2 regions of the Sphingopyxis macrogoltabida genome follow, and region 1 is predicted to be linked to the other one. Evidence: riboswitches for the same ligand, from Rfam matches in the RefSeq annotation. Region 1 holds a riboswitch; the other holds the start of a gene.
What was found. A riboswitch is a leader RNA that binds a small molecule or an ion and turns the genes downstream of it on or off. The one in region 1 is predicted to bind cobalamin.
Positions count from the first base shown of each region.

Region 2: another riboswitch for cobalamin. It lies ahead of metE (5-methyltetrahydropteroyltriglutamate--homocysteine S-methyltransferase); the one in region 1 lies ahead of AN936_RS18335 (TonB-dependent receptor plug domain-containing protein).

Region 1 covers NZ_CP012700.1:3,932,679-3,948,248, forward strand. The annotation lists gene AN936_RS25805 (hypothetical protein) at 284-418, opposite strand; gene AN936_RS18305 (helix-hairpin-helix domain-containing protein) at 1,136-1,603, shown strand; gene AN936_RS18310 (sulfite oxidase heme-binding subunit YedZ) at 1,588-2,172, opposite strand; gene AN936_RS18315 (hypothetical protein) at 2,617-2,892, opposite strand; gene AN936_RS24810 (hypothetical protein) at 3,609-4,166, shown strand; gene AN936_RS18320 (diguanylate cyclase) at 4,427-6,193, shown strand; gene AN936_RS18325 (hypothetical protein) at 6,683-7,015, shown strand; gene AN936_RS18330 (hypothetical protein) at 7,317-7,553, opposite strand; cobalamin riboswitch at 7,775-7,963, shown strand; gene AN936_RS18335 (TonB-dependent receptor plug domain-containing protein) at 8,039-9,991, shown strand; gene AN936_RS18340 (ABC transporter substrate-binding protein) at 10,015-10,809, shown strand; gene AN936_RS18345 (FecCD family ABC transporter permease) at 10,809-11,792, shown strand; gene AN936_RS18350 (ABC transporter ATP-binding protein) at 11,785-12,549, shown strand; gene AN936_RS18355 (polysaccharide biosynthesis protein) at 12,913-14,859, shown strand; gene AN936_RS18360 (NAD-dependent epimerase/dehydratase family protein) at 15,116-15,570, shown strand, end outside.
Region 2 covers NZ_CP012700.1:2,421,948-2,437,517, forward strand. The annotation lists gene AN936_RS11420 (hypothetical protein) at 1-152, shown strand, start outside; gene AN936_RS11425 (hypothetical protein) at 230-1,216, shown strand; gene AN936_RS11430 (GNAT family N-acetyltransferase) at 1,316-1,864, shown strand; gene AN936_RS11435 (hypothetical protein) at 2,074-2,640, shown strand; cobalamin riboswitch at 2,701-2,906, shown strand; gene metE (5-methyltetrahydropteroyltriglutamate--homocysteine S-methyltransferase) at 3,025-5,349, shown strand; gene AN936_RS11445 (choice-of-anchor A family protein) at 5,409-6,521, opposite strand; gene AN936_RS11450 (DUF6445 family protein) at 6,679-7,350, opposite strand; gene AN936_RS11455 (RNA polymerase sigma factor) at 7,350-8,621, opposite strand; partial or broken gene AN936_RS11460 (YciI family protein) at 8,757-9,107, opposite strand; gene AN936_RS11465 (GlxA family transcriptional regulator) at 9,200-10,204, opposite strand; gene AN936_RS11470 (alpha/beta fold hydrolase) at 10,336-11,163, shown strand; gene AN936_RS11475 (hypothetical protein) at 11,218-11,712, shown strand; gene AN936_RS11480 (AHH domain-containing protein) at 11,758-12,309, opposite strand; gene AN936_RS25065 (hypothetical protein) at 12,234-12,983, opposite strand; gene AN936_RS11490 (potassium transporter Kup) at 13,196-15,157, opposite strand; gene AN936_RS11495 (tetratricopeptide repeat protein) at 15,202-15,570, opposite strand, start outside.

The DNA.
Region 1 (15,570 bases):
GCGCGCGCCTCCGGTCGGGCTACGCCCGCCCTCCGCCGCACGCAGCGCAAGGCCATCTTCAACAAACCAGCATCATATTATCCGAAAAGGGGGTCCCTCTTCGACGCCGATCGGGGGTCCCTTTTGAACGCCGTTTGACAGGCTTGCCGCTAGATCGAGGAAGATCGCGCGCGCGCCGATCAGGCAGTAGCTGAGGTCAGCGCGGAGGCGGTAGCCGGTCATGCGGGATAGCTCTACGAGCGCGTGCGTGCGGCACCGCTGGCGGTGCCGCACGCCCATCGCGTCAATCGTCGGTCTGGATGCCGGCGTTGTACGTCCGCTGGAACGTCTGGATGTCCAGCGGGCCGAGTTCGCCGGTGCCGCGGGTTTCGACACGGGCATCGCCAAGATCGACGATGCTGTTTTCACTCTTGTTCATGTTTACTCTCTCTACCATATCGCGACCCGGGATTGAGTCGCAATGAGAGCATATTACTGAAATTTTATATATTAATTTTATAATCTAATTATAATTGAAATATATTCAGATTATTTTTATCTTTGGAATTACCTTAATTATTGCTTCCAAATATCTTTACCAACCCTGTCTGATCATTCGGGTTTTTTCATCCGGTCTCTCGATCAGACTCAATCTACATTAGAGTCCGACCAAGGCTGCATCTGCATTTATCTCCGCGCAGACATCAGGCCGAATGGATGAATCTGCTCGCACCTCGCTCGTCGCGTTCATCAATGTCCTATGACGTTCGCCCAGAACTCACGCGCGACTCGAATTTGAAATCGAGCCTCTAGAGCATCTCTCAAATCCATACCCCGCAGGGTGTATTTGGAAATTATACCCTGCGGGGTATATCAGCGCGCGGAGACAAGGCATGGGTCAGATGGTACGAACCGCTAAGCAGCTAGGCGCCTATCCGTGAAAGCGTCGAGGATGCTATAGCGAAGCGGCTGTCACGCCTTGAAGATGCGTATCGGTAATCGGATTGGCACGGAATATATTGCCAACTCGAAAAGGCCGCGCACGAATGAGCGGCTCACAACTTCAGACCAAATCTGCTAAATTCAATTTCCCCCCAACATAAAAGGACGTTTTATGCGGAAATTCGTAATCGCTGCGGGTCTCGCCGGAACCGCCTTGACCCTGTCCGCCTGCTCGGGCGGTGCCGATGACGCTTCGAAAACCGCCGAACAGACGCCAACGGCGGATGCCGGAACAGCGGCGCCCGCAGCGACCGCGACCGTACTGGATGCGAATACCGCAACCGCGGAACAGCTTGCTGGCGTGGAAGGGGTTACGCCCGAACTTGCCGCCGCAATCGTGGCCGGAAAGCCCTATGCCAATGCCTCGGCGCTGAACAAGAAACTCCTCGAAAAACTGAAAGCGGACGAAGCGGCGAAGGTTCTCGTCGGCGTGTTCGTTCCGGTCAATCTCAACACCGGCAGCGAAGCGGACATCAAGCTCATCCCCGGCATGACCGACAAGATGGTCCACGAATTCCTCGAATACCGTCCCTATGCGGACATGGGCGTGTTCGACCGCGAAATTGGCAAATATGTAGACAAAATCGAGGGGGCGCGATTCCGCAATTACGTCACTCTTTGACGCCACTGCAGGCCGACCCTGACCAGTTCGATCACGGTCAGGATCGCTATGTGAATAAAGGCGGTGGTGGGATCGAATGCCAGCAGGACCCAATGAAGGAAGACCAGTATCGCCGCGGGATAGACGAGCCTGTGAAGGCGTTTCCATGACCGCTTGAGGGCTCGGGTCGCGAAGTCGTTGGATGTGGCCGCAAGCGGGACGAACAACGCCAGCGCGAACCACCCGATAAGGATATAAGGTGTGGAAAGCTCGGTCAGCAATATATCGAGCGAACCCTTTCGGATCAGATAGATTATGGTGTGGCTGGCGGCATACGCAAAGCTGGCCACACCCAAATCGCGCCGCCGCCGCATCAGCCACTGCGCCCAGTTTTGACGCCGGAACATGAGACGGATCGGCGTGACTGCCAGCGTCAGCATAAGGAGCCACACCGCCCACTCGCCGGTGTCGCCGATGATGTGCCCGTAACCGTAAAGCTCCGGCGTCACCGCCCAGCGCCCAAGCATCCACAGACCTGGCACAGCCAGTATCAGCCACAATAGCGGACGGGAGTGTGCGACGGTTTTCATAGTCTCTTTCGATCGGAGGCTAAGCGAGCAATGACGCAGCAGCTGCAGAAAACGTTATTGGCAAACAGAGGAGTCCTCGCAACCGATGGTTTCAAGTCAGCCCGATTTCGGTTCAAAGGGTCGACTAGCCCCGACTTCGGGCCTCCGGCACGTTGCGATTTAAACATCAATACGTGCCGGCCCGTGCCGATCGACACTGATCGGGAGATGGTCTGCTGCCACTCCGGCGAACTTTTCCCGCCAACTTTCACCCGTCGCCTGCCGCAATCAAGCTGTTCGTCTTTCGCGGCAAGCTCGCGCCTGATCGGAGCGTCCGGCTCTATCATTGCCGGTCCCTATTCTGCGCGAGATGCCTTGTCGCAGCTCCCAAAATCTTTGCGTCGAAAATATGAAGGGCGCCGCAAAGGCGGCGCCCTTCAGGATGCCTTTTAGGGGAAGGCAATCCTACTTCTTTTGCGTGTCGCCAACCCCGGTTTCGGATGGAGCGATTTCGCCATTATCATCCATGGCGTTCGCCTTTTCCTCACCCTGCTCCTCAACGATGTCGGCCTTCTTCTCCATCGCCTCCTTTGCGGGTCCTTCGGGCATCGCATCGGCCTGGTCGTCTATCGCTTCAGCCTTGGCTTCGGCTTGGTCCTCGACCTTGTCAGCGGCCGGGCTCTGACAAGCTCCAAGCAACAATGCGGACGTTGCACCAAGCGTTACGAACAACTTCTTCATGATCATTCTCCCTCCGTTCGATCGAAGTGCTAACGCCGCAGCACAGATAGAGTTGCGTGCCCCAGATCAGCACCTCACCGGCATCAGCCGGGCGGCCCTGCGCTGATTATCACGGACCGCCGCAACTCTAACGTTACTCTAGCGTTATCCGACCGCGTCCATCCTCCTGTCTTCGATTGGGCGCGGGCAAACCTGATCCCCGCCGGGCGAGCGCTGTCCGGCGGGGATTTTCTCTGCAACCGATCCCAAGACTGAGCGTTACGCGAACGCTTCTCCAAAGCATTGAGCGGATCGCTGTGACCGTCTTCTCGACAATCCGCTCGTGACCCCGCCGGGCCTGCGCCCGGCGGGGTTTTTAATGTACCCGAAGAGGGCGCGATGGGCCCCCGATCCCTCTCGGTTCAGGCGTGTTTTACGGAAGTAGATGCACCCGTCGCGATCCGCAATGCCTCAACAGTTTTCTAAGAAGGGTGCTTGCCTGAGCCTGTCGGCATGGCCGTGATTTGAACCATGTCGAGGCGGTTGCTGCGTCCTAATGAAGATCTCGGGACGCTGCGCAATTTCTCCGATATACCGAGTTGTTGCCGCGGCTGGCGCCCGTCGTCAGAAGCTGGGACCATTTGGCCGCTTGGACAGGGTTCAGCGGGGACGGGAATGGCCGGAATGGGGTGGGAAGCTGTCATTGCTAAAGCGCTGAAGTCGTGCGAAGTTGGGCAATGTATAACATCGTGTTCAGAGTGTTATTGCCGATTGTTGCTTTACAGGGATGCACGCCCTTAGCAGATGAGCATGTACTGCTCGACGATGCATGCGCTGTCGCAGTCGCGCATGCCGCCAGCTTCAAGCGCGATGAATCCCGGCCGATAGCGATTCGGCCAAGCCCTGTCTTTGGCACACCGACAGTCGGAGAGCTTGATGCGATTTTAGCGAAGATGCCGGATGCTAGCGGAGACCTTGGCGTGCTCTTAATGCGAAAAGCGGCAAAAGAGCAGGACGCTGTGGTCGTCGACCGATGCCCTTCCCTTAAAATCTGGCTTTCGAATAGCAACGTAATTTCTAGCAATTCAGAAATAGACCGCCTCACCCGGAAAGAACCTTGGCCGGTGGCCGTTCTGACAATGTCGCTGCCAGCAGTTTCGGACGACGCTTCTACAGCGCTGATTTATGTCAGCGAGGATTGGGGAGGCCTTGCTGGCGGGACCTATGCTGTAACCTACCGGAAAGAAGCGGGAAAATGGATAGAGCGGGAGCGGGAACAACTCTCGATTAGCTGAATGACCGCAATCGGTCGTTTCCGGTCATGGTAGCCGAATCGGCAATGACTGGTAGAATGGGGGCGGGAAGCGGGCCGACGCTTTGGCGGCGGCGTTGGCACGTAAGCCGGGTTTGGATTCTTCCCCCAACGCACAAATTGAAATCGCCGGCCTCGCGGTCGCGAAAACGCATCGGCCAGTCCATCTGAATAACGCAAATGGCGGCGCCTGTGTCGGCCATGGTTAACTGCATTCTAAACTTTCAATGTCATTAATCGTGAATGTCATGGCTCGTCGACAAGATTGCGATTGCGTTAGCGGGCTTGATCACTCTGTTGACCGCTTGCTTTCCCGCAATGGCCGCCGCGCCGACGACGAACATCGGAAGTTCCTGCTGGGCAGCCACATCGCTGTCGGAAGACCCGGTGGCTGCGTACAAGGCAACCCGGCAATGGCATTGCGGAAAACATGAATATTCTATCGAGGCCGAGCGGGTGTTGCTCCGCTTCGATATCACTCAACATGACGCTCCTCCACGCTACCTTTTCTCGAGAAGGGCAGCTCTGGAAGCGGTCCACATCTTGTCGGTGGAGACCGGCGGCGCGGTCCACCGGACAACGATCCATGCAGACGCGCTTCTCAACTCACGCTACGGCGGATTCTTTAAAGCGGGCTTGCCGAAATTATCGCAGCAAACGCGACAAATCATCGTGGCCTTCGATCGACCAACCCATCGCATGACACTCGAGCAAGCCTATCTGACCTCGAAAGATGATAGCCAAAGCCCCGGCCAGACGCGCTTCCTGATCTTGTTGGCCGGCCTGGTCGGGATGTTGCTTATGCCGCTCATCTTCAATGCGGCCTTTTATCGCATATTGCGCGAGCCGTTCGTCCTCTGGCATTCGGCGCTTGCCGTTTCGCTGGTACTCACCATCCTGATATCATCGGGTCTTTCCCCCATCCTCCTCGGCCTTCCGGTCATGACGCTCAGCTGGATGGCCACGATGACCTTCGGCCTCTCGGTTGCGGCAGGTGCGATGTTCACATACAGCTTTGTCGAGCCGGGTTGCCTCCACGCAAAGCTGCGACACTCCCTGCCCTATTGCGCCGGGGCTGCCATTTTCCTGAGTCTGTTTCACGCCGCCTTCCCGTTTGTCGCACGGCCGGTCCAGTCGACCATATATACCGCCGGGTTCGCCCCCATTCTCGCAATTTTCATCTGGTCGATGATCGACGCCCTCCGGCGCGGCAGCCGCGCAGCGAAATATCAGATGGTCGGTTGGGCGCCGATGGTCGCGGTCGGCCTGACAAGGCTCGTAACAGGTCTCCTGCCCTCGCTGGAAAGCGAGGACGCGATGTTGCTCTTCTATTGTGGCTGCGTGTTCGAAGTCATGTCGACTGCGATGGGCGTTGCCGATCGGTTCATGACCCTCAAGAAACAACGCGACCGCGCGCGCACGGAAGCCGAATTGCTCGAACGCCTCTCCGAACGCGATTCGTTGACTGGATTGTTGAATCGCCGGGCGCTTGAGGAGCGCTACGCCGAACATCGCGGCGAGGGCTTCGACACCTTGGCGGTCCTTGATCTGGATCATTTCAAGCAGATCAACGATACTCACGGGCATGCCGTTGGCGATGCGGTACTCAAGGCGGTCGCCACGGCACTTCAACCCACCGCCGATGTGCTCGCCTACCGCCTCGGAGGCGAGGAATTTGTCCTCCTGCTACGCAGTGACAATGGCTTCGATCTGGCGGAGCGCCGAAGACAGGCGATTCCCGCTATGGTAGCCAAGGCTGTGTCAGGCCTTTCAGGGCCGGTAACGGCCAGTATGGGCGTCAGCGCGTTGGCGAGTGCGACTTCGAGCGAACCCGGATTCCGGTCGCAATTCGAGCGCGCAGACAAAATGCTCTATCAAGCCAAGGCGGCGGGCCGCAATCGCGTCGAGTTCGAAGGCCTTGGGAAACGCAAGCCGTCGTCCGGACATCCAGAAAATCGTTCCGGCGAATGTACTACGCGACTTCAGGCGAAAGCAATGCGCAACCGGTGAATTTGGTCGATCGCAAAGAGGCAACGGATCATCCGCCTGCTCCGGCAGCAAACGCTTGCCCTCAAGCAGCAAAGCGCTCGAACGAGGACCGCCATTCGAAATGGTGCGAGTAGGATGATGCCGCCGATCATGAAGCCGCCAGCGTCCTCGATCTCGCTAACAATTGGACCATCCAAACGATTAATCGCACCGAGCTTGAAAAGCGATAGGAAGCTCCCCAGAATGACCCGTCCTGTCGCTGCTTCTGCAGTGCGCCGACAGGATGGAGGCGCTGACAGCCAGTCGGCGCCTCCGAATTCCGCGGCTCGCGCGCTTCAGCGAGCGGATATGGGAGGGAGATGGCCAGGCCCCGGCCTAGCGAGTTGGTACACCACCGCGCGCCAGCGATAGCCCAAGCAAATATTTGCGTCGCATTACCTCGCCATAGATTTCCTTACTTTTCTAACAGCAGCCGTTGACCGGAATCCCGCGCCTGACCATGCAGATCTAATGAAATATATTATCGACTTTTACCGCCCACTCAGCGGCGAAATAGCGAGCATGACCGGAGCGTCAGACAGCCTCGCCCATGTTCACGGCGGCATGGCGATACTGATCCTTGCCAGGATCATCACCCGCCGGTCACTCGCAACCTGGGGACCCTTTCTTTTCGTTCTGACGGCAGCAGTGATGAAGGAAATTGCCGACAGAATTGCGCACGGGGCGTGGCGGATGCCAGATTCGGTGTTCGACATCATCAACACGATATTCTGGCAGTGGATATTGATGATGGGCCTTCGCTGGCGCCGCGCCCATCCCGATCGCGCGGCAAGCCAGGACTAGGCGCGGTCTCCTCCAGCGTTTCGTGCTCCGCCATCGGTCAGATCAAGTGGTGAGCAAACCCCGGTTTGCAAGCGAACCGAAGACACGAATAGAGAAGATAGCTGCGGTTCGATGGAGTGATTGCTCCATTGCCACATAATCTGCTAGCGGGCCGCCGCGTGACCACGGGGAATCTGATCTGCATGGGCGATCAGAAGAGGCGAAAGTCCCCTTGAGACCTAGCGCCGTGGCGCTATTTCAACCGGACAAAATGAGGTTAGCCTGCTACCACAAGCTAATCACTCATTTGCTATGGACAGGATCAGGCGCTCACCGGGTCGTCATTGTCGTCGAGCAAAAGCACAACGCCGATAACCGCAGCGAGTGCCAGCAATACATATAGCCACGTCGAGTCGCCGTTGAACTCACTCTGGTCTTCCGTGGTCGAGGTGGCGCGAACACCTTCGACCATAGTCGCAGGTGCCGCCGAAGCAGCAATCGGCGCCGCCGCCAGCGACGTTGCGGCAAGGGCGATTACGGCCTTTGAGATAACATTCATTAGAATCTCCATCCACAGCTTGCGGCGTCAATATATTCGTATCCCACAAGACAGCAATGTTTCTTTGCACCCGAATCGCGGCTGTTTCTTTCGGCAAGACAGGGTTAGCCGCCGTACATACTGCCGTTTTCGCGATCGCAATCTGCAACCAAATCAACTTCGGCTTCACCTCTGTCCATCTATAGATTCTCGATTGCAGCCAAGCCACGCTTTTGCTAGCGGCCCGCCCCGTGACCTCAGGTTCCCCGGCAACGGGGATGAAAAGGGAAGTCCGGTAAAGCCGGCGCTGCCCCCGCAACTGTCGTCGGTGAGGTGGATGCGAACATGCCACTGGAACATCGGTTCCGGGAAGGCCGCGTCCTCCGATGATCCGGCAAGCCAGGAGACCTGCCCGAGCGTCGCCGTTATCTGTCGCGGGCGGGGTGTACCGGCGGCAGGCGAGGTTCCTCGCGTGACGGCAAGGCCGTTACGTTGGAGGGACTATAATGCATATTGCTGTTTATCGTGCGAGCCTGTCGGCGCTCGCCATCGCCGCGGCATCGCCCGCATTCGCCCAGGCGAACCCCGACCTCGCGACCACCGACGAAGCCGGCGACACGATCGTCGTCACCGCGTCGCGTTCGGGCGAAGGCGTCCGCGTCGATCAGCTCGGCTCGTCGGTCACCGTGCTCGACGCCAAGACAATCGAAAACCGTCAGACGCGGGTGCTGTCGGACGTCCTGCGCGACGTGCCGGGCGTCGCCGTCAGCCGGCTTGGCGCGATCGGCGGGCAGACGCAGCTTCGCATCCGCGGCACTGAGGGCAATCATGTCCTGACGCTGATCGACGGCATCGAGGTGTCCGATCCGTTCAACGGCGAATATGATTTCGGCACCCTGATCGCCTCGCCCGCCGCGCGGATCGAGGTACTGCGCGGCCAGCAATCTTCGCTTTACGGGTCGGATGCGATCGGCGGCGTCGTTCACTATATCACGCTGACCGGCGCAGAAGCGCCCGGGATCAGCGCCCGCGCCGAAGGCGGCTCGTTCGAGACCTTCTCGGGCGATGTGCGCGTCGCGGGGGTCAGTGGCGATCTCGATTATGCCGTTTCGGGCACCTATCTCCACACCGGCGGTTCGCCGACCGCACGCTTCGGCACCCGCGACATCGGGTCGGACAATGTCGGCGTCAGCGGCAAGCTGATCTGGTCGCCGTCGGAGAGCCTCAAACTGACCGGCGTCGCGCGCTACGGCTATACCGATGCCGACAGCAACAACAGCGAGTTCGATGGCACCAGCCCGCGCTATGGCTTCATCGTCGACAGCCCCGGCACCTATTTCACCAGCCAGTCCTTCCACGGCCTGCTGCGCGCCGAGTTTACCGCGCTCGACGGCCGCTGGACCAACGCGCTGACCGGCCAGGTCACCGACACGGTGCGCAAAAGCTATTCGGCGTTCGGCCGCGACGGCGGCAGCGAAGGGCGCCGTTACAAGGGCTCGTTCGAATCGAGCCTGCGCTTCGGTACCGATACCGTCGTCCACCGGCTGACCGCGGCGGTCGACGTCGAACGCGAGGAATTCCGCAATACCACCCCCTCGCCCTTCGTCTTCCAGGGCAAGCGCGACACCGACAATGTGGGCTTCGTCGGACAGTATGAGCTGCTCGCGGGCGACGCCTTCGCGCTCGGCGCCTCGGTGCGTCACGACGAGAACGACCGGTTCGACGACGCAACGACCTTCCGCATCCAGTCGAGCTACAAGCTGCCCACCGGCACGCGGATCCGCGGCGCCTATGGCACCGGGGTAAAGAACCCGGGCTATTACGAGCTTTACGGTTATTCGGACGGCGTGTTCATCGGCAATCCCGACCTCCGGCCCGAAAAGTCGAAGGGCTGGGAAGCCGGCATCGAACAGACGATCGACGACAATCAGGCGACGATCGGCGTCACCTATTTCGACAACAAGCTGAAGGGCGAGATCTACACGACCTACCCCGCCCCCGATTTCACCGCGACCCCTGCGAACCGCACGACGACGTCGAAGCAGCGCGGCGTCGAAGTGTTCGCGTCGGCGCGCCCGATCCCGCAGATCGAACTCGACCTAGCCTACACCTGGCTGAAGGCGCGCGAGAACGGTGCGGTCGAGGTCCGCCGGCCGAAGCATGTCGCCAGCTTCAACGCGACGATCTTCAGCAAGGACGAGCGCTTTTCGACGACGCTGACGCTGCGCTATAACGGTCGCCAGACCGATGTCGCCTTCCTCGACCCGATCTTCTTCGCGCCGACCACCGTGTCGCTGAAGGAATATGTGCTGGTGAACCTCAACGCCAACTACAAGCTGACCGACGCCATCTCGGTCTTCGCCCGCGTCGAAAATCTCGCGGACGAGGATTATGAGGAAGTCTTCAGCTACCGCACGCAGGGCCGCGCGGCCTATGGCGGCGTGCGCGTCAGCTTCTGATGCGATCGGCGGCGGCTCTCGCAATGCTGGCGGTCCTGACGGGCTGCCAGCAGCGCGCGCCGCTGCCCGAACGCCGCGGCGTCGTCAGCATCGATTTCTGCGCCGACCAGATGGTGCTGGGATTGCTGCCGCGCGAGCGGGTGCGCGCCGTGTCGTTCGAGGCGGAAAGCGACGCCGGCTTCGCGGCGCCTCGCGCTCGCGGTCTCTCGCGGCTGCGCCCGCAAATCGAGGATATCGCCGCACTTCGCCCCGCAATCGTCGTTCGTTCCTTCCGCGGCGACGCCCGGCTCGACCGGCAGCTACGCGCGATGGGAATCCGCGTCGTCCAGCTCGGCTATGCCGGAACGCTCGGCGACGTCGCAGGCGACATGCGGCGCGTCGCCGCCGAACTGGATGCGGAAACAAAGGCGGCGGCGTTGCTTGCCGGCTATGATGCAGAACTGGCGGCGGCGCGCGGCACGGCGGCACCGACACAGAGCGCGCTCTATGTGACGCCCGGCGATGTCACCACCGGCCCGGGTTCGTTCGTCGCGGATGTCATCGCCGCTGCGGGACTGAAGTCCTATCGCGAACAGCCGGGGTGGGGCACGCTGCCGCTCGAGGAGATGGTTCGCCGTCCGCCCGATGTGGTCTTCCGCGCCTTCTACGACAGCGCCCGTTACCGGCAGGATCGCTGGTCATCGTCCCTCCATCCCGTCGTCGCCCAAGCGTCGCGTCGGGCAGAAGAGGTCGAAGTGCCGGGAAGCTGGCTCGCCTGCGGCAATTGGCTTGCGGGTCATGCCGTCGCAAGGCTTGCGAAGGCGCGAAAGGAAGGCTGATGCGGCGCACCAACATCCTGCTCGCGGCGCTGCTCGTATTCATCGCCATGGCGGCGCTGATGACCGGCCCCGATGGCGTTACGCCGCACCTGCTGTTCGACTGGGCGACGGGAAGCGACCCGGCAGCAGCGACCATCGTCGCCGACATCCGCCTGCCGCGCGTGCTGAGCGCGGCGATCGTCGGAGCGGCGCTGGCGGTTTGCGGCGCCGCGCTGCAAGCACTGACGCGCAATCCGCTCGCCGAACCCGGCATCCTCGGCGTATCATCGGGCGCGACGCTCGGCGCGACGCTGACGCTCTATTTCGGCCTGTCGGCACTCTGGTCGTGGGCGCTGCCGGTTGGCGCGATCGTCGGCGCCGGGCTGGTCACCGCGCTGCTCGCTTCGGCGGCGGTGCGAACGCGCGGCATGGCGACACTGATCCTGATCGGCGTCGGCCTGTCGAGCCTGACCGGGGCACTGATGGCGCTGATCCTCAATTTCGCACCCAACCCTTTTTCGCTGTCCGACCTCGTCACCTGGACGCTCGGGTCGGTCGCCAACCGCTCGCTGTCCGATCTCGGGCTGACGGTGCCGTTCATGGCGGCCGGGATGGCGCTGCTGCTGACCCAGCGCCGGCAGCTTTCGCTGCTTTCGATCGGCGAGGAGGCCGCGATCGCGCACGGTCTCGACTATCGCCGCACGCAGCTCATCGTCGTCATCGCCACCGGCCTCGCGACGGGAGCGTCGGTCGCGCTTGCCGGATCGGTCGGCTTCGTCGGGATCGTCGCCCCACATCTCGTGCGGCCATGGGCCGGACACGATCCCGGCCGGACGCTGGTACCGGCGGCGCTGGCCGGCGCAATCATGCTGATCGCCGCCGACATGCTCGTCCGGCTGCTCCCGACCGACACCGAATTGCGGCTCGGCGTGGTTGCCGCGCTGGCCGGCGCGCCGATCTTCCTGCTCATCGTGCTGCGACGGGGAAATGTGCGCCATGACTGATCTTGCCGCACGCAACGTCGCGATCGCCGGGCGGCTCGGCAGCACCGACTTCACCCTGTCGCCAGGGGAACTGGTCGCCATCGTTGGCCCCAATGGTTCGGGAAAGAGCAGCCTGCTTCGCATTCTCGCGGGCCTGCTGCGCCCGGACAGCGGGACGGTTTCGCTCGACAATCTGGCCCTCGACAGCCTCGATCTGCTCACACGCGCACGCGCGCTTGCCTATCTGCCCCAGCGCGCCGAGGTGGCGTGGCCGATCCTCGTCGCCGACATGGTCGCACTCGGCCGTTATGCCTTCGGCGCGGAAGACATGAAGCGAAATATTGCGCCGGGGCACTGGCTGGAGGAGGTCGGCTGCGAAGCCTTGGCAAGCCGCTCGACCGCGACGCTTTCGGGGGGCGAACTGGCGCTGGTCGCGCTCGCCCGTACATTCGCTGCCGAAACGCCGCTGTTGCTGCTGGACGAGCCGACCGCCGCACTCGACCCAAAACGCCAGATCGACACGATGGCGCGGCTTGCGAAGCGGAGGCGCGACGGCCGCGGAATCGCCGTTGTGCTCCACGATCTCAACCTCGCCGCGCAGTTTGCCGATCGGATCGTCTGGATGATGGGCGGGCGCATCGAGGCCGAAACGCCCCCCGAGCCCGCGGCGCTGACGGCCAATGCGGCAGCTATATTCGGCGCCGAAGTGCACGTCGAAGTCGACGACGACGAACGCGTCCGCTCCGTCGCGATCTGCGGCGGTTCCCAGAACAACTGAGCTCATAGCCCTTTCAAATGAACCGGTCAGCTGTGCGCGAGATCACAGCATGGCAGTAATCCCCATCTCATGACGATTCGACGAAACGAGGATCGGGCAGGAATTGTTCGCGGCAACACATCGGGAGCGGGATCGTTTTTCCCCGTCGCGAGTTGTAAGCGCCGCAGAAGGCGATCGGGATGCGGGGGCAAGGTTTACCGTTACATATTGAGTTATGTTGCCGTCCCGTTTATGGGACGGGCATTGTTCGTCGTGAACTTGTCTCGATTGAACGCAGGGTCGCCGCAGGGAAATATTCCTGCAATCTGCTATACTCTATCCCGCGCCTTCCGGCAGGGATCCATAGAAAGCGGTTGGCGATAGATGATTTCGGCAAAAGATGATCGGTGGCGCGACTGGCGCGCGAAGATGCTGGCCTTCGTGGTCGACCGGCCGCGTATCCAGCGCCAGATGGCCGCCGTCGCCATCGACGGATCGCTTTGCATCGCGGCCGTATGGATCGCCTTTTCGCTCCGTCTCGGCGTCTGGGAGCTGTTTTCCCAACCGATCCTGACCTTCGCCGCGATCGCATTGCTATTCTGGTATCCCATTGCCTGGAAAACAGGCGTCTACCGCTCGCTGATCCGTTTTTCCGGCGCGCGAACGATCACCGACCTGGCAATCGCCTGCGCGGCGCTGGCGGTGCCGCTGTTCATCGTCTGCGTCGTCTTCCGCCTTCCTTCCGTGCCGCGCACGCTCTCGATGCTGCACCCCATCATTTTCCTGCTCCTGCTGGGTGCCAGCCGCATCGCCATACGTTTCATGCTTCTTGACCTTTTCAAGGTCGTGTCGGTCAATGCCCGCCGCGTGCTCGTTTACGGAGCGGGCCGGGCTGGACAGCAATTGGCGCTTTCGCTTCGCCATGAATCGCAGGTCCATCTCGTCGGCTTCGTCGACGACGACCTGCGGCTCGACGGCCAGCGCCTCGACGGCGTGCCGGTATTTGGCGCCAACCGTCTGAAAGAACTGCTCGAAGATACCGATATCGACGAGGTGCTGCTCGCCATCCCCAGCGCGTCGCGCACACGCCGCCGCGAGATCATCGACACGCTGAAGAATGAGGAGGTCTATGTCCGCTCGCTTCCCAATCTGACCGGCGTCATCGAGGGGTCGGTGACGGTCAATGATTTGCGCGAAATCCAGATCGAGGAGCTTCTCGGCCGTGAGACAGTCGCGGCGAACCAGTTGCTGATGAGCCGCACGACCGCCGGAAAGATCGTTCTCGTGTCGGGTGCCGGCGGCTCGATCGGCAGCGAGCTATGCCGCCAGATCCTGCGGTGCCGCCCGGCCCGCCTCGTCCTGCTCGAGCAATCCGAATATGCACTTTATGCGATCGAGCAGGAGTTGATCGAACTGATGCGCGAACTGGCGATAGACGTGCCGCTCGTGCTCGAACTCGCGAGCGCCTCGGAACGCTCGTCGATGTTCCGTATCTACAACTATCATAAGCCCGAAACCGTGTTTCACGCCGCCGCCTACAAGCATGTCCCGCTGGTCGAGGCGAACCCGATCTCCGGGCTGCGCAACAATATCATGGGGACGTTGCACAGCGTGGCTGCCGCCGAGGCGGTCGGTGTCGCCAACTTCATCCTGATCAGCACCGACAAGGCGGTGCGGCCGACCAACATCATGGGCGCGTCGAAGCGCGTCTGCGAACTGATCCTGCAGGCGCGGGCCGACCGGCCCGACGTCAAGACTGTGTTCAGCATGGTCCGCTTCGGCAATGTGCTGGGATCGAGCGGTTCGGTCGTCCCGCGCTTCAAGGCCCAGATCGAGGCTGGCGGCCCCGTCACGCTGACGCACAGGGAAATCACGCGCTATTTCATGACCATCCCCGAAGCCGCGCAACTTGTCGTGCAGGCAAGCGCGATGGCCAAGGGCGGCGAGGTGTTCGTGCTCGACATGGGCGAGCCGATCCAGATCATCGAGCTTGCCCACGCCATGGTCCATCTTTCGGGCCTGAGTGTCCGCGATTCCGACCATCCCGATGGCGATATCGAAATCGTCGAGACAGGGCTGCGGCCCGGGGAAAAATTATACGAGGAATTGCTCCTAGGGAATAATCCAGAAGCGACAAAACATCCGCGGATTCATCGCGCGCATGAGGTGTTTTGGCCGTGGGAAGAGCTGGAACGCGAACTGCAATTACTCGATACGATGATCCGCCAGAGCGGTGAAGCGGTCAGCGCAGTATCGATCGTCAGAAAGCTAGTGCCGGAATATATACCCGATCCGTCTTGGGCGAAGCGTCTGATGTCGAACCCGGGGTGACGAAAGGCCTATCGGGATCGAAATGCCATTGATGGCAGCGACCGCCATCCATTCCCGCCGGAAGCCGATTTCGGAAGTATGCCGGCTGCCATCAGGCCGAAGAAAGCCTTTGCTAATAGCCAACGCCGCCGATCATCTTTTCCGCTGAAGGGAGTTTCAGCCGCCGAACCTCGACATTAAAGCTGGAACCAATCCAAACTACTTGCCACAGAAACTCTCCACGCGGCCGGATGAAGGCCGCCAGCACAGGATTTTTATGACCAGAATATACGTGACCGGAACCGCGGGGTTCATCGGCTTTCACTTGGCCCGTCTACTGTTGGCCGAAGGGTTCGAGGTCCATGGCTATGACGGCATGACCGATTATTATGATGTGCGGCTCAAACAGACGCGCCATCGCCAATTGATGGAGTCAGGACGATTCGCCGCGACCGAAGCAATGCTGGAAGACCGGGAGGTGCTCGATGCAAGCATCGACGCCTCTCGGCCCGATGTCATCGTCCATCTCGCGGCGCAAGCCGGCGTAAGATACAGCCTCGAAAATCCGCGAGCCTATCTCGACAGTAATGTCATCGGCACCTTCAACGTGATGGAGGCGGCGCGCCGCAACGGTGTGCAGCATCTGCTGATGGCTTCCACTTCGTCGGTTTATGGCGCGAATGAAGACATGCCATTCATCGAGACGGAAAAGGCCGATACCCAGCTGACGAT
Region 2 (15,570 bases), 1.5 Mb from region 1:
CTATTTACAAGCTCAGAAATTCCATCGTCCACTATCGACCCGCTCAGCATAAGATTGAAATGGACACCATCAATTGGGAGAAGATTTGCCGTGCGATGGTCGGCATCGTCGTCGATGTCTACGAAGCTGTCTTTAGCGGCAAATCGGCTTAACGCCAGAGAATCCCCTTTCCTACAATTCACCCATATGGTTCATTCTGTCGGTTTCACCCAACCGAAAGGACGAATCGATGGACGACTCCCCGCACGATCCCGCGCATATCCCCGCCCCCGGCAGCTATCACTGGACGCCGCGGCTCCAGCGCGATTTTCTCGAAGCTTTCGCCACCAACGGGTCGGTAAAGATTTCGGCGGCGAAGGTCTGCATGTCGCCCGCCGCCGTCTATCAGCTGAGGCAGCGGCCCGAGGGCGCGGCGTTCCGGCTCGGCTGCGCCGCGGCGCTGCTGATCGCGCGCGGGCGGCTCGTCGACGAGCTGCTCGACCGCGCGATCTGGGGGCATGACGAGATGACCACCGTGATGCGCGAGGAGGATCGCAGCCTCTACAAGCGCCGCCGCATCGACAGCCGCCTCGGCCTCGCGATGCTCGCGCGGCTCGACAAGATGGTCGAAACGCGCGCGCGGGCGGGCGAGGAAATGCTGGCGCAGGTCATTGCCGGCGACTGGCCGGGATTCCTATCGCTGTTCGACGCCGCGGAGGCCGCGCGTACCGCCGCCGCCGAAGCATCGGCCGACGCGGCGCCCGACAGCGCAGCGGAAACCAGCCCCGCAACCGGCATGGCGGCCGCGCTCGCGCTCTGGCTCGCCGGCCGCGACAACCGCGCGGGGCCCCTCGCCGCCCTCTGGCGCGGCACTGGAATCGCGAATGAAGTTGCGCGGATTTCCGCCGATTGCGACGAAGAACCCGACGCCGAACCGACCCCGGAGGAAGAGGCGGCCGCGATGACCGTCTGGCCCGACGAGGACAGCGGCGAATGGCGCACCAATTTCCCGCCGCCCGACGATTTCATCGGCGACGAGGAAGGCCGGTTCGGCGACGAAGGCTATGAACGCGCCCTCGACGTCGACGAGGAAATCGCCCTCGACGCCGCCTTCGCCGAAGCCATCGCCCCGCTGCGCGCCGCCGGCGAAGCCGCCCGCCGCGCCTTTTTCGGCCTGCCGACACCCGCCAACGATCCGGCGCCGGCCGCAAAGGCCGCAAAACATGCGGGCGGCTAATGCTCCCTGTGGTGCACGGCCACGCCGCTTCCCCAACCCCCAGCATTTCTGGCGCTTGCGACCGCTGGACGCCGCCGCGCCGCGGTTTATACCGGCGCCATGCTGACGCACCGCCTTGCCACCCCCGCCGACCTCGACGCGCTGCGCGACGTGATGGCGCGCGCCATCGCCGAGTTGCAGCAGGGCTTTCTCGACCCCGCGCAGATCGCCGCCAGCCGCGCGGTGATGGGGCTCGATACCCAGCTCATCGCCGACGGCACTTACTTCGTCATCGAGGAAGCGGGTGCGGACGGGGTGAGGATCGCGGGCTGCGGCGGCTGGTCGCATCGCGCGACGCTCTATGGCGGCGACCACAGCAAGGATTTGCGCGATCCGGCGCCGCTCGACCCCGCGGTCGACGCGGCGCGCATCCGCGCGATGTACACCCACCCCGATTTCACCCGCCGCGGGGTCGGGCGGATGATCATGACGCTGTGCGAGGACGCCGCGCGCGCCGCGGGCTTTCGCCGTGCCGAGATGATGGCGACGCTGTCGGGCGAGCCGCTGTACCGCGCCTGCGGCTATACCCCGATCGAGCATGTCGACACCCCGGGCGCCGATGGCGTCGCGGTGCCGATGATCCGCATGGGGAAGGATTTGACCCCCTGACTCGCCATCCCGGCGAAGGCGGGGATCTCAAGGGCGCGGCCTTTAGCAGGGGCGAGATCCCGGCCTTCGCCGGGATGACGGTAAGCGGGGAAAGGTGAGTCGTCCCGCCGCCCGCCGCAGCGCGCCCACGCCTGACCGGATCGCCGTATCGCCCGCCGCCGCTTTGGCGTTAGGCGCGGTGGCAGGGGTTGGCTGATGGAGTAAGCATCGTGAACGCATTTACGCCCCCCGCCACGGGCGCCCGCCCCGCCGTGCCGGTCGATCCGGCGAATCCGGACGCGGCCGGGATGTTCTGGGGCCTGCAATATTGCCGCGCCGGCATGTTGTCGCTCACCCGCCTCGAACTGGCGATGGAAAGCGGCGACCGGCAACGGATCATCGAGGCGATCGACCGCCTCCACGCCCTCGACGGCGAGATCGAGCGCACCGTTGCCGCGCTGCCCGCCCCCGCCGCGCCCGACCCGGCGCGCGCCGCGATCGAGGAATATCTGGGGCGCGAGAAGATGGCGGTGGCGTTCGAAAAGCTCGTCCTCGCCAGCGGGATCAGCGGCCCCGGCATCGCCTCGCCCGCCGGACGCCCGCCGCGCCCGCATGCCCCCGCCGCCGCGGTGCCCGCGCACCCCGACGCGGGCGCCGACACCCTCTGGCCGACGCTCGACGACGAACCGCCCTTTGCCGCCCGGCCGGCGGGATTCCTCGCCGAATATGGCGCGAAAGCGGCGATCCTGCTCGCCATCGTCGCGGCGACCGGGGCGACGCTGGCGGTGGCATTGTAGGAGCGGGTACATCATATAAAGAAATCTTTATATGATGCTTGACAGAGGAGGGCGACAGGCTATGCTTCAGCCTGTCGAGGTTCTCCGCGTCCGCTTTGCGGGCAAGGAGCTAAGACGGGAAGCCGGTGCAAAACCGGCGCTGCCCCCGCAACTGTAAGCGGTGAGCGGCGGTCGCTACGTGTCACTGGTCCGGCAAGGGACCGGGAAGGCCAGACCGCCGCGGCGATCCGCGAGCCAGGAGACCTGCCTCGTCAGATACGTCCTCCGGCGGGGTGCCCGGTCAGGCCGCATGCACGCCTGTGCCGGCCCCGCCTTGCTTTGGGGTGCGCTGTTCCGTGCCTGCCCGTCTGACCGGCGCCTTGCCCCTTGCAAGGTGTTTGAACAATGACTGTCCGCGTCGCTACCCTCGGCTTTCCCCGCATCGGCCCCCGCCGCGAGCTCAAGCATGCCCTCGAAAGCTATTGGGCCGGCAAATCCTCGCTCGCCGACCTCCGCGCCGCCGCCGCGGGCCTCCGCGCTTCGGCCTGGGCCCGACAAAAGGCGCTCGGCGCCGACATCCTGCCGTCGAACGACTTCTCGCTCTACGACCATGTCCTCGACACCAGCGCCCTGATCGGCGCTGTGCCGCGCCGCTACGACTGGGACGGCGACACCGTCGATCCCGACCTCTATTTCGCCATGGCCCGCGGTTCGCAGGCCGATGCCGGCCACGCCGGCTGCACCCACGCCGCCGCCGACACCACGGCGATGGAAATGACCAAATGGTTCGACACCAACTATCATTTCCTCGTCCCCGAACTCACCGCCGGCCAGACATTCCGCATCGCCTCGACCAAGATTTTCGACGAGTATGAGGAAGCGAAAGCGCTCGGCTATCCGACCCGCCCCGTCCTTCTCGGTCCGGTCAGCTATCTGATGCTCGCCAAGGGCAAGGCGGTCGAACCGCTGGCGCTGCTCCCCCAGCTTCTCGACACCTACGCCGAAATCCTTGGTCGCCTTGCCGGTGCCGGCGCCGAATGGGTGCAGATCGACGAACCCTGCCTCGTCCTCGACCTGACCGACGAGCAGCGCACGGCGTTCGAGCGTGCCTATGCCCGCCTCGCCACCAGCGGGCCGAAACTGATGCTCACCACCTATTTCGGCGGCCTCGGCGATAACCTCGACCTTGTCGCAGGGCTTCCTGTTCACGGCCTCCATCTCGACCTCGTCCGGGCTCCCGGACAGCTCGAACCGGCGCTGCAGAAGCTGCCGCCGCACGTCCTGCTGTCGCTCGGCGTCATCGACGGCCGCAACGTCTGGCGCGCCAATCTTCCCGACCTCTACTGGCGCCTCAAGGATCTGGCGGGCCGGCGCGACCTCATTCTGGCGCCCAGTTGCTCGCTGCTTCACGTTCCGGTCGACCTCGCACTCGAAACCGCGCTCGATCCCGAAATCGCCCAATGGCTGAGCTTCGCGGTGCAGAAGATCGAGGAACTGGCCGCGCTTGCCAAGGCGCTGAATGAGGGCGAAGACGCCAGCTTCGCCGCCTTTTCGGCATCGCGGATCGCTGCGGTCGCCCGGCAGACATCGCCGAAGATCCACGACCCGGCGGTCGCGGCGCGCCTCGCCGCGCTCGACGAAAACGCGGCGCGGCGCACCTCGCCTTTCGCCGCCCGCCGTGAAGTCCAGCAAGCGCGCCTTTCCCTGCCGGCCTATCCGACGACGACGATCGGCTCCTTCCCCCAGACCCCCGAAGTGCGGAAAGCCCGCGCCGCGCATCTCAAGGGCGAGATCGACGACGCGGCCTATGCCCGGTATCTCCGCACCGAAACGCGCGCCGCGATCCGCTGGCAGGAGGAAATCGGCCTCGACGTCCTCGTCCATGGTGAGTTCGAGCGTAACGACATGGTGCAATATTTCGGCGAGCAGCTTGCCGGTTTTGCCTTCACCCGTGCCGGCTGGGTCCAAAGCTATGGCTCGCGCTGCGTCCGCCCGCCGATCCTCTATGGTGACGTCTCGCGCCCCGCGCCGATGACCGTCGATTGGTGGCGCTATGCGCAGGAACAGACCGAGCGGCCGATGAAAGGCATGCTCACCGGCCCGGTGACCATCCTCAACTGGTCGTTCGTCCGCGACGACCAGCCACGCGAGCAAAGTTGCCGCCAGATCGCGCTGGCGATCCGCGACGAAGTGCAGGATCTCGAAACCGCCGGTGCCGCGATCATCCAGATCGACGAAGCCGCGCTCCGCGAAGGCCTGCCGCTTCGCCGCGGCGAGTGGCAGCACTATCTCGACTGGGCGGTTGAAAGCTTCCGCATCGCCGCGTCGGGTGTCCGCGACGACACACAGATCCACACCCACATGTGCTATTCGGAATTCAACGACATCATCCGCGCCATTGGGGCGATGGATGCCGACGTCATCTCGATCGAGACCGCAAGATCGCAGATGGAATTACTCGGCGCCTTCGCCACCTATGTCTATCCGAACGAGGTGGGACCGGGCGTTTACGACATCCACTCGCCGCGCATCCCGGCGGTTAGCGAGATGGCCGACCTGCTCACGCTCGCTGGCAAACATGTGCCGTCGCAGCAAATCTGGGTGAACCCCGACTGCGGGCTCAAGACGCGGAAATGGGAAGAGGTCCGCCCGGCGCTGATCGCGATGGTCGCGGCAGCGCAGGCGATGCGCGCCAACTCGTCGGTGCGCCAGGCCGATGCCGTCGGCTGAAAGCATCGTGCCGCGCTGGGCCGGTGGAAAGCTCCGCTTTTCACCGGTCCGAGCGATGATTACTCGTCGCCTGCCGCGTCCGTCTTCGCACGGCGGCGGCGCATGTAGAGCAACCCGCCGACGCCGAGCGCGAACAGTCCGAACATGCCGGGCTCAGGAACCGGCACCGCCCCGCCCGAGCTACCGCCCGACGAAGTTCCACCGCTGGACGTCGTTCCGCCGCCCGAAGAAGTGCCGCCGCTCGGCGGGCTGACATAACCGCCCTTGAACGTCCCGATATGCATTTCGCCATTCTGGGTCAGGTTACCGAACACTGCCGATCCCTGGATGTAATTGCGAATCTCGGCATCGGCGAGCGGCGCCAGCACCGACCCGCCCCATGCCGTCGACTGTTTGAGGCTCTCGGCCTCTGGGAAATTCCAGATGACATGTTCGCCAAGGTTGTTGGTGCCGCCGAGGAAATTGTCATTGAGGTTGATCGTCCGCCCGCTGACATTGACGATCGCCGTGTCGGCGCCGTTCAGATTGAACTGAATCTCGCCGATCTTGTCGAGGTCGGCAGCGCTGATGTTGAACACCGCCAGCCCCTTCGCATCGGGCTGCGCAGTGAAGGTACCGCGGTTGCCCTGGATGGTCAGTTGGCTGTTCGTTTTCAGCGTCCCCATCTCGTAGGACAGGCTGTTCAGGCTCCCGGACAGCCGCGTCTTGTCCTGTTGCAGATTGACGCCGAACGCTGGATTGCTGGCGTTGATATTCGACAGCACCGTATTCTGGTTGACGTTGGTGTTGCTGATCGTTCCGCCGACCTTCACCGTCTGGTTCGGGCCGTTGAGGTTGAAACCGCTCGACACATTGCCGCCGACGATGGCGCCCGATCCGTTGTTGAGATTCTTGTGGCTGCCGGTGACGTTGCCGACGACGGTCAGCCCCGGCTGACCGTTCGCCGACGTCGTCGCGCGAATGCCATAGTTGGACGAATTGCCCGACAGGTTGCCGCCGACGAAAGTGCGCCCCTCGACCTCGGACGAGCTGTTGAGATCGCCAAGGACGACGAGGTTCCATTCGCGGAGCGCATCGATGCCGCTGATCTGGCTGCTCTGCGCCAAGGCGGGAACGGCAAGCACCGCCGCGACAAGCGCGACGGGAAGCAGAGAACGGGAGGATAAAGCCATGTAAATCATGTCCATAAATGGATGAAGGAGGAATCGCCGGCGCCCATAAGCGCTTTGTCGTTCGCTATACACCGCAGTGCGACAGACCGTTGTCCCGTTGTGGAACAGCCCGCATTTGGTGTCGATGGAGCGTGGCAATCGGGCGCCGCAATGTGCCCTATGCGCCGATCGAAAAGAAAGCTGTGACGGTGAGGCGTCCACTGCATGGATCCTCCGACAAGGTCGCGTCGGCTGCGATGGCGCCGCTGTGGAGGTTCGTGCTGCGATAGAGCAGCGCGCGGTTGTAGCGGGCTTCGACACTGTGCACGCATTCGAATAGCGGCGTGTCGCCGGCGATGTAGGCGGCCGGCGGCGGCCCTACATGCCGCAACTCGGTCTCGAGGTGACGAAAGAAGAGATCGCGACGCTGTTCGTCGATGGTTTCAAACCGCGTCGCCCGGTGACGGAAAAAAGCGGTACCGTCGCTCGCCACCGGGGAAAGATAATGGATCAGCGCGATCCGGTCGGCAGTGAAAGCGTCGATATGCGGCAGCCGCTGCGCGATGGTCAGCGCCTCGACCGGCGTCGAAACGATTGAAAAGCTCGCATCGATCACGCTGACCGGTCCAATGCGACCGAAAGCCTGTCGCACCGCGGCCTCGATCGCAGGTAATTGTGCCGACAGATAATCGCCCGGCAGCGCGGCGCGGATTCCGGGATAGTGATTCAGCGCGGGCGCAAACGCGGCGACCCGCGCCTGTTCGCGCAACGCATCGGGGTCGGCTGCGAAATCGTCGAGAATAACAAGCGGCTGCGCTTCGGCACCGATCGTCTCGACCGTCGCCCGCATCAGCGGTCGGCCGCCGCGCAGGCCGTGGCCCGCGCGAGCAGGAAAGCACGCTCGCGCTCGTTCGCCGAAAGCTCGGCTGCGGTCTCAAACTGGGCCTTCGCTTCCTCGAATCGCCTGGCGCGGAGCAGGAAGTCACCCCTAGCGGCAGGAAGGGGCGCATAGTTTCGGAGCAGCGCCGCATCGGCAATCCCATCAACCAGCCGTAAGCCTGCTTCGGGTCCGAACGCCATGCTATGCGCCACCGCACGATTGAGCTCGACCACCGGCGAAGGCATCACCCTTCCCAAAAGGTCATAGAGCGCAGCAATGCGCGTCCAGTCGGTATCCTCCGCCCGCCGGGCCCGCGCATGACACGCCGCCAGCGCGGCCTGCAAGGCATAAGGCCCTTCGGCGCCTCCCAATGCTTCGGCGCGCGCGAGTGCATTCAGCCCGCGGCGGATCAACAATTGATCCCAGCGCGCCCGGTTCTGCTCGGTCAGCGGTACGAAAGCGCCATCGGGCCCGGCACGCGCCGTCAGCCGCGACGCCTGAATCTCCATCAGCGCGAGCAATCCCCAAACTTCGGGCTCATCGGGCATCAATCCGGCAACTATGCGCCCCAGCCGCTGCGCCTCAGCGCAGAGAAGCGGGCGAACCAGCGACGGCCCCGAAGTCGCCGCATAGCCCTCGTTGAAGATCAGGTAGATGACCTCGAGCACCGATCCCAGCCGCGACGTCAGTTCGGCACCGCGCGGCACCTCGAACGCGACTCCCGCCTTGGCGATTGCTTTCTTGGCCCGGGTGATCCGCGCCGCGATCGCCGCTTCGTTCGACAGGAAGGCGCGGGCAATCTCCAGGGCCGTTAGTCCGCCGACAAGCCGCAGGGTCAGCGCAGCGCGTGCGTCGGGGGAAATCACCGGATGGCAGGCCGCAAAGATCAGGCCGAGCAGTTCGTCGCCGAGCGGATCGTCCAGCGCCGCCTCGACCGCTTCTGCGCTCATGTCGCGCTCCCCGCCCAGGTCATGGGCGATTTCGGCATGCTTCCGATCCTGCATCGCGCCACGCCGGATGCCGTCGATCGCGCGCCGCTTGGCGGTTGCGGTAAGCCAGGCGCCCGGCTTGTCCGGAACCCCCGATTTCGGCCACTCGGTCAGCGCGGCAAGCAGCGCCTCCTGCGCCAGTTCCTCGGCACGGTCGACGTCCCTCGTCATCCGGGCAAGCGCGGCGATCAGCCGCGCCCGCTCGATCCGGAACACGGCCTCGATCGCACGATGGGTTTCACCAGCTGCCATGCCCGCCTTCTCGGCGAAGAGCGCCGGGGAGGCAAGCACGGCGGCGGGCATCGATTATTGACTGCCGAGCTTGTCGCGCAACGCCTGTTCGCGTTCCGCGAGTTCGGGCGTCATCGCGTCGCCAAAATCCTCCATTTCGTAGAAAGGACGGATCTCGAGCTCGCTCGGCCCGGGCATCGGGTTCGGGCAGCGCTTCGCCCAGGCGACCGCCTCGTCCATATCCTTGACCTCCCAGACCCAATAGCCCGCGACCAGTTCGCGCGTTTCCGCGAACGGTCCGTCGATCACCGTCCGGCTCGCGCCATCGAAGGCGATCCGCTTGCCCGCCGACGAAGGCTTGAGCCCGTCGCCGTCGACCATCACGCCAGCGTTCACCAGTTCCTCGTTGAACTTGCCCATCGCCTCGAACATCTCGGTCATGTCCTCGGTGGGCAGCAGGCCCTTTTCGCTGTCCTCGGTCGCCTTGACGAAAACCATCACACGCATCGTTCAACTCCTCTTTGTCGGGCCATGATCGGCCTCGTATCAGGACGACGAACGAGCCGCCGCAAAATCGACACGCAGGTGAAAATATTTTTTCAGGCAACTTCGGCCAGCGGCTGCGGCACCGCAAAACGCTGGCGATATTCGTTCGGCGACAGCCCGGTAATGCGGTGGAACAGCTTGCGGAACGCCGCCGCATCCTCATAGCCGACACTCCACGCGATCTGGTCGACGGTACGCCTGGTGAATTCCAGCAGTTCGCGCGCCTTGCCGACGCGGATGTGCTGGACATATTCGACCGGGGTCATCGCGGTAGCCGCCTTGAACCGGCGCTGGAAGGTCCGCTCCTCCAACCCGGCCTCGCGCGCCATCTCGCCGACGCCGTTCACCCGGCCTTCCTTCGATTGCAGCCAGTGCTGAACCTTCAGAATCGCCTCATCGCCATGCGTCAGCTTGGGCGCAAAGCTCGCATAATTCCTCTGCTCGCGTCCTGCGGGGTCGATCAGGAGGAAGCGCGCGGTCTCCATCATCACCGAAGGCCCGAGCAACCGCTCGACAATGCGCAGGCCTAGGTCGGTCCACGCCATCAGCCCGCCCGCGGTGACGATGTCTCCGTCGTCGATCACCATCCGGTCGGCTTCCAGCCGCACATCGGGAAAACGCGTCTTGAACTCCTCGGCGAAATACCAATGCGTTGTCGCGGGCCGCCCCGCGAGCAGCCCGGTCGCGGCGAGCGCAAAGGCGCCGCCGCAATTCGACGCCAGCACCGCCCCCTGTGCATGCCGGTCGAGCAGCCAGCGCGCATAGGGTGCGACCTCATCCGCCTCCAGCAGCTTGTGGAGGCTTCCGGGCGCGATCAGCACTGTGGGCGAATTGCCCGCCGGTTCGCCCGGATGGCTGTCGTAGCAGCGCGCAAAGCCCCCGCCGTCCTGCAATCGCCAATGGCTGACGCGAACCGGCGCCCGGCCGTTGTCGACCGCAAAGCGGCCGGCGATGTCGAACAGGTCGGTGATGCCGTGGACCATGCCGGTCTGGCAGTCGGGGTAGAGCATCAGACCGACTTCGACGAGCGAGGCCGGATGTTGTCGAAGTTGCCGCATAGCGTGAAGCACCTTTGTCGCAATCGGCCCGCATAATGTCGTATCCGCCAATCCCGCGCAAGACCCCGCCGGCCTATCTCCTGTTTCACCGGACGGACATCCCGCCCCCTCGCAACGAAAGGAACCACGACATGACCACGATCACCACCAAGGACGGTACGCGCATCTTCTACAAGGACTGGGGTCCGAAGGACGGCCAGCCGATCGTCTTCTCGCACGGCTGGCCGCTCAGCGCCGACGCCTGGGACGCACAGATGGTCTTCTTTGCCAATCAGGGCTTCCGCACCATCGCCCACGACCGCCGCAGCCATGGCCGTTCGGACCAGGTGTGGGTGGGCAACAATATGGACCAATATGCCGACGATCTCGGCGAACTGATCGAACAGCTCGACCTGAAAGACGTCATCCTCGTCGGCCACTCGACGGGCGGCGGCGAAGTCACCCGCTATATCGGCCGTCACGGCACGCGCCGGGTCGCGAAGGTTGCCCTGATCGGCGCCGTTCCGCCGCTGATGCTCAAGACCGAAGCCAATCCCGGCGGCCTGCCGATCGACGTCTTCGACGGCATCCGCAAGGGCACCTTCGACAACCGGCCGCAGTTCTTCAAGGACCTGACGCTCCCCTTCTACGGCTATAACCGCGAGGGCGCCGAGGTGTCGGAAGCGGTCCGCGACGAATTCGTGCGGCAGGGCATGAACGGCGGCCTCAAGGGCCTGCTCGACAGCATCCGCGCCTTTTCGGAAAGCGACTTCAACGAAGACCTGAAGACGTTCGATGTCCCGACGCTGGTGCTCCACGGCAACGACGACCAGATCGTCCCGATCGGCGCCTCGGCGCTCTCGACGGTCAAGATCGTCAAGCAGGCGGTGCTGAAGGTCTATGAAGGCGGCAGCCACGGCCTCACCGTAACCGAACAGGACCGGTTCAACGCCGACCTCCTCGACTTCATCAACAATTGAACCGGACAGGGGCGCGGCGGCGCGGCCGCCGCCCCCGAACAGGGAGTAAAGACAATGATCCTCGGCCTCACCATCCCGCAGTTCACCGCCCTCCACGTCGCGATCAGCCTCGTCGGCATCGGCGCAGGCCTTGTCGCGCTTCCTGCCTTTGCCCGCGGACGCGCGCTGCCGCGCACGACCGGCATCTTCCTCTGGGCGACCTTGCTAACCAGCCTGTCGGGTTTCCTGTTCCCAATCGTCGCCTTCACCCCGGCGCTCGGCGTGGGCATCCTCTCGACGCTGATCCTCGCTCTCGCCTTCCACGCTTATTACGGTCGCAAGCTCGCCGGCCGCGCCGCCACGGTCTATGCGGTGACCGCCACCCTCGCCCTCTACCTCAACCTGTTCGTGCTGGTGGTGCAGTCGTTCCTGAAAGTCCCCGCGCTGAACGCGCTCGCGCCGACCGGAACCGAACCGCCGTTCCTCGCCGCGCAAGGCGCCCTCGTCCTCGCGGCGGCGCTGTTCGGCGCCATCGCCGTCAGGGCGACGCGCCACCGCGCTGCGGCCTGATATCCCGGGTCCGGCGCTAGGGCGGCCGTAGAGGCCGCCCTTGTCTTATGCCCCGAACAGCCGGTCGATCGCTTCGTCGAGATAGGGGCGGTCGGCGAACAGCCGCATCGGGTCGCGCCGGTTCAGCCAGAAGCCGGCCCGGTGCCGATCGGTGAGCGCCCGCCGCATCACATCCTGCAACAGCCGCAATCGCATCGATGCGGTGCGCCGTGCGGTGCCGGGATCGATCGTGATCTGCGATGCGAAATGCGCCCGGATCCGCTCGACCCGGGCGGCAACGACATCGCTGTAACCATGATGCGGCCCGCGATGCAGCGCGTGCCCGAGTTGCAGCGCCGCGGGCTCGCATGCCGGCAGGATGAGGCCGTTAACAGAGAAATGCTGAAGCGCGAAACCTTCGGACTGCAACTGGTCGAACATGGCCGCCATCTGCGGACGCCGCAGCAGCGCGATCGGAATGAGGTGATGGCGCTGGAAACCCGCGCGCGGCAACGGCGCCCCTTGCCATCCCAACCGCTGCCTCAAAGATCGCCGCCAAATTCGACCCGCACGGGGCTGCCCCCCCCGACATCGGGCGGCGGCGACAGGTGCACCCACTCGCCAGGATCGAGACCGCGCATCCGGCGGCTTTCCCGAACCGGGCCGTTGAGCATCATGTCGAGCGACAGCCGCGCAAGCCGCCGGACCATCTCTGCCACGGTCCACCCGTTGGGAATCCGCCCTTCAAGCTCTTGCTCGGCGAACAGCGCCAGGCCGCGCGTGCCGACAAAATCGACACCGTCGACCTCGTGCCGGCGAAAGGCGACGAGATGCAATATGGGCGGCATGCCGCTGATCAGCATTTCGGCGACCGACGCCCGAAACTGCGGCGCATCGGACCAAAGCCGTGCGGGGGACCAGAAAAAGTGGCTGGCGTCGAACAGGTCGATCAACAGCACCATCATCTTGAAAAACTCGCGCATCTGCATCGTCTGCTCGTGCGCGCCGTGCCTGTCGTCCTCGGGCACGAACATCCAGCACTGGCCGCTTTCGCGCCAATCCTGCGGCAGGCTCGCCGCAAGCAGGCTTGTCGCCGGATCCGCCGGATCGACCAGCGCGAGCGCCGTATCCGCCGCCCGCCCGGCCAGCATCGATTCGCGCCCGAAACGCAGACGGAACACCGGCGGCGCGATCTGCTCGATCATGTCGGTGCGGTCGCTGTCCGCACGCTCGGGCCGCAGCCCCATATGGCGGAGCGAGGTTTCCAGCGACACATTCGAAGCGCCGCGCATCGATGGTCCGATAATCAACGCAAAGGGTTCCGGCGGAACCGGCAAGATGGGCGCATTGCTTTTGCCGGTATCCATGGTGCGCATCGACCTACTTGGGGTCAGGGCCCCGAGACCCCCGCTTGCATTGCAAGACTTGCGGCAATGTTCAAACGCTTATTGTGCGGCACTGCGGCTTAATTCGTCCGTTCCGGAACGGTTGCAGGCGCGCGACCTCAGATCGCGACCTGGCTTCCCAGTTCGACCACACGGTTGGTCGGCAGGCGGAAATATTCCATCGCGCTTTCCGAATTGCGCAGCATCCATGCGAACAATTTTTCGCGCCAGATCGGCATGCCGGGCGTGCTTGCCGCGATAAGGGTCTGCCGCGACAGAAAGAAACTCGTCTCGATCATCTTGAATTCGGCGCCGCAGCCGGTGACGCGTTTCAGCGCCTCGGGCACGTCGACGGGCTGCATGAAGCCGTAATTGAGGATCAGCCGGTGAAATCCCTGCCCCAGATCGTCGAGCGCGCAGTGATTCTCCTCGCGCACGAAGGGCACGTCGGCGATCTTGATCGTCAGCAGGATGATCCGTTCGTGCAGCACCTTGTTGTGCTTCAGATTATGGAGCAGCGCGTGCGGCACCCCGTCGGCGGACGAGGTCATGAATACCGCCGTCCCCGGCACCCGCGTCGCGCTGTTCGCGGCCGATTTGACGAAGACCGGGATCGGCATCGCGCCTTCGGCCATTTCCTTCTGCATGAGCTTGCGCCCGCGCGACCAAGTCGTCAGCAGAGTGAAGATGGTCAGGCCGATCGCCAGCGGCACCCAGCCACCGTCGGGCACCTTGATCAGGTTGGCGCCGAAATAGGCGATATCGACGATGAAGAAGATCGCGAGGATCGGCACCGCTTTCCACGCCGGCCAGCGCCACAGGCTGAACAGCACGACGCTCATCAGGCAGGTGTCGATGAACATCGCGCCGGTCACCGCGATGCCATAGGCGGCCGCGAGATTGCTCGACGAGCCGAAGAACAGGACGAGAAGGATGACCATCACCATCAGGCCCCAGTTGACCATCGGGATGTAGATCTGGCCCGCCGCCGACGCGCTGGTGTGTTCGACGCGCAGGCGCGGGATGAAGCCGAGTTGAATCGCCTGCTGGGTCAGCGAAAAGGCGCCCGAGATCACCGCTTGGCTGGCGATGATCGTCGCGAGCAGCGCGAGGATGACGATCGGCACGCGCCACGCGTCGGGCATCATCAGGAAGAAGGGATCCTGGATCAGCCCGAGCCGGTTGCCCATTTCGGCCTCGAGCACCATCGCGCCCTGTCCCATATAATTGAGCATCAGCGCAGGAAGGACGAAACACAGCCAGCTCAGCCCGATCGGCTTGCGCCCGAAATGCCCCATGTCGGCGTAGAGCGCCTCGGCGCCAGTGACCGCGAGCACGACCGCGCCGAGCGCGATGAAAGCGGTGAAGCCGTCGACATAGAAGAATTTCAGCGCATTGAGCGGATTGAGCGTCGCAAGGATGATCGACGGATGGTCGACGATATGCATGATGCCGAGCACCGCGAGCATCAGGAAATAGCAGAGCATGATCGGGCCGAAGAGCGCCCCGACCTTCGCCGTCCCGCGCGACTGGATCGCGAACAGCCCGATCAGGATCGTCAGCGCGATCGGCACGATATAGGGGTCGAAGCCCTTGTTGATGTAGCTCAGCCCCTCGGTCGCCGAGAGCACCGACATCGCCGGGGTGATCATGCTGTCGCCGTAGAAGAGCGCGGTCGCGAACACCCCGAGCAGGATGATCGGCCAGGTCCAGCGCTTCTCGCCCGACGAGCGGCTGATTAGCGCCAGCAGCGCGAGACTGCCGCCCTCGCCCTTGTTGTCGGCCTTCATGATCGTCAGCACATATTTGAAGGTGACGACGAGCATCATCGACCAGAAGACGAGGCTCAGCACGCCATAGATGTGGAGCCGGTCGGCATCGATCGAATGATGCCCCGCAAAGGTCTCGCGAAAAGCGTAGAGCGGGCTGGTGCCGATGTCGCCGAACACAACGCCGACCGCGCCGATGGCGAGCTTCAGCTTGCCATCACCCTGATGTCCGTGGCCGTGATGGCCCGTATCGGCGGCAGCCGGGGCGGCGCTTTCGGCCCCGCCTGCTGCCTGTTGCGACTCAGCAGTCATCGCGCGCCTTTAGACGAGCCGGGGGCAATGGAACAGCACCCAAATCACGGCTCGGCCGGCGCCGGCGGCGGAGGCTGCGGTCCCAGCGCCTGCCGGAGCTGCGCCAGCCGCATTTCCAGATCCGGCCGCCACGGCGCGTCGGCGGGGCTGCGCGCGAGAAGCTGGCTCCACACCGCCTCGGCGCCTTTCAGGTCGCCGCCCTGCGCGAGCGCGAGTCCCGCGAAAAAGGGCGGCGCGGGGTGCGACGGATCGCGCCGCGCCGCCTCGTCGAACGCCAGCGCCGCGGCGGGCGACATCATCCCGCCGCTATGCACGGCGAGCGCGTTGCCGAGCGCGACCCACAGGTCGACATTGTCGGGATATTTCTCCAGCCCCTTTTCGAGCGTCTTGGCCGCAAGCTCGGTCTTGCCCGT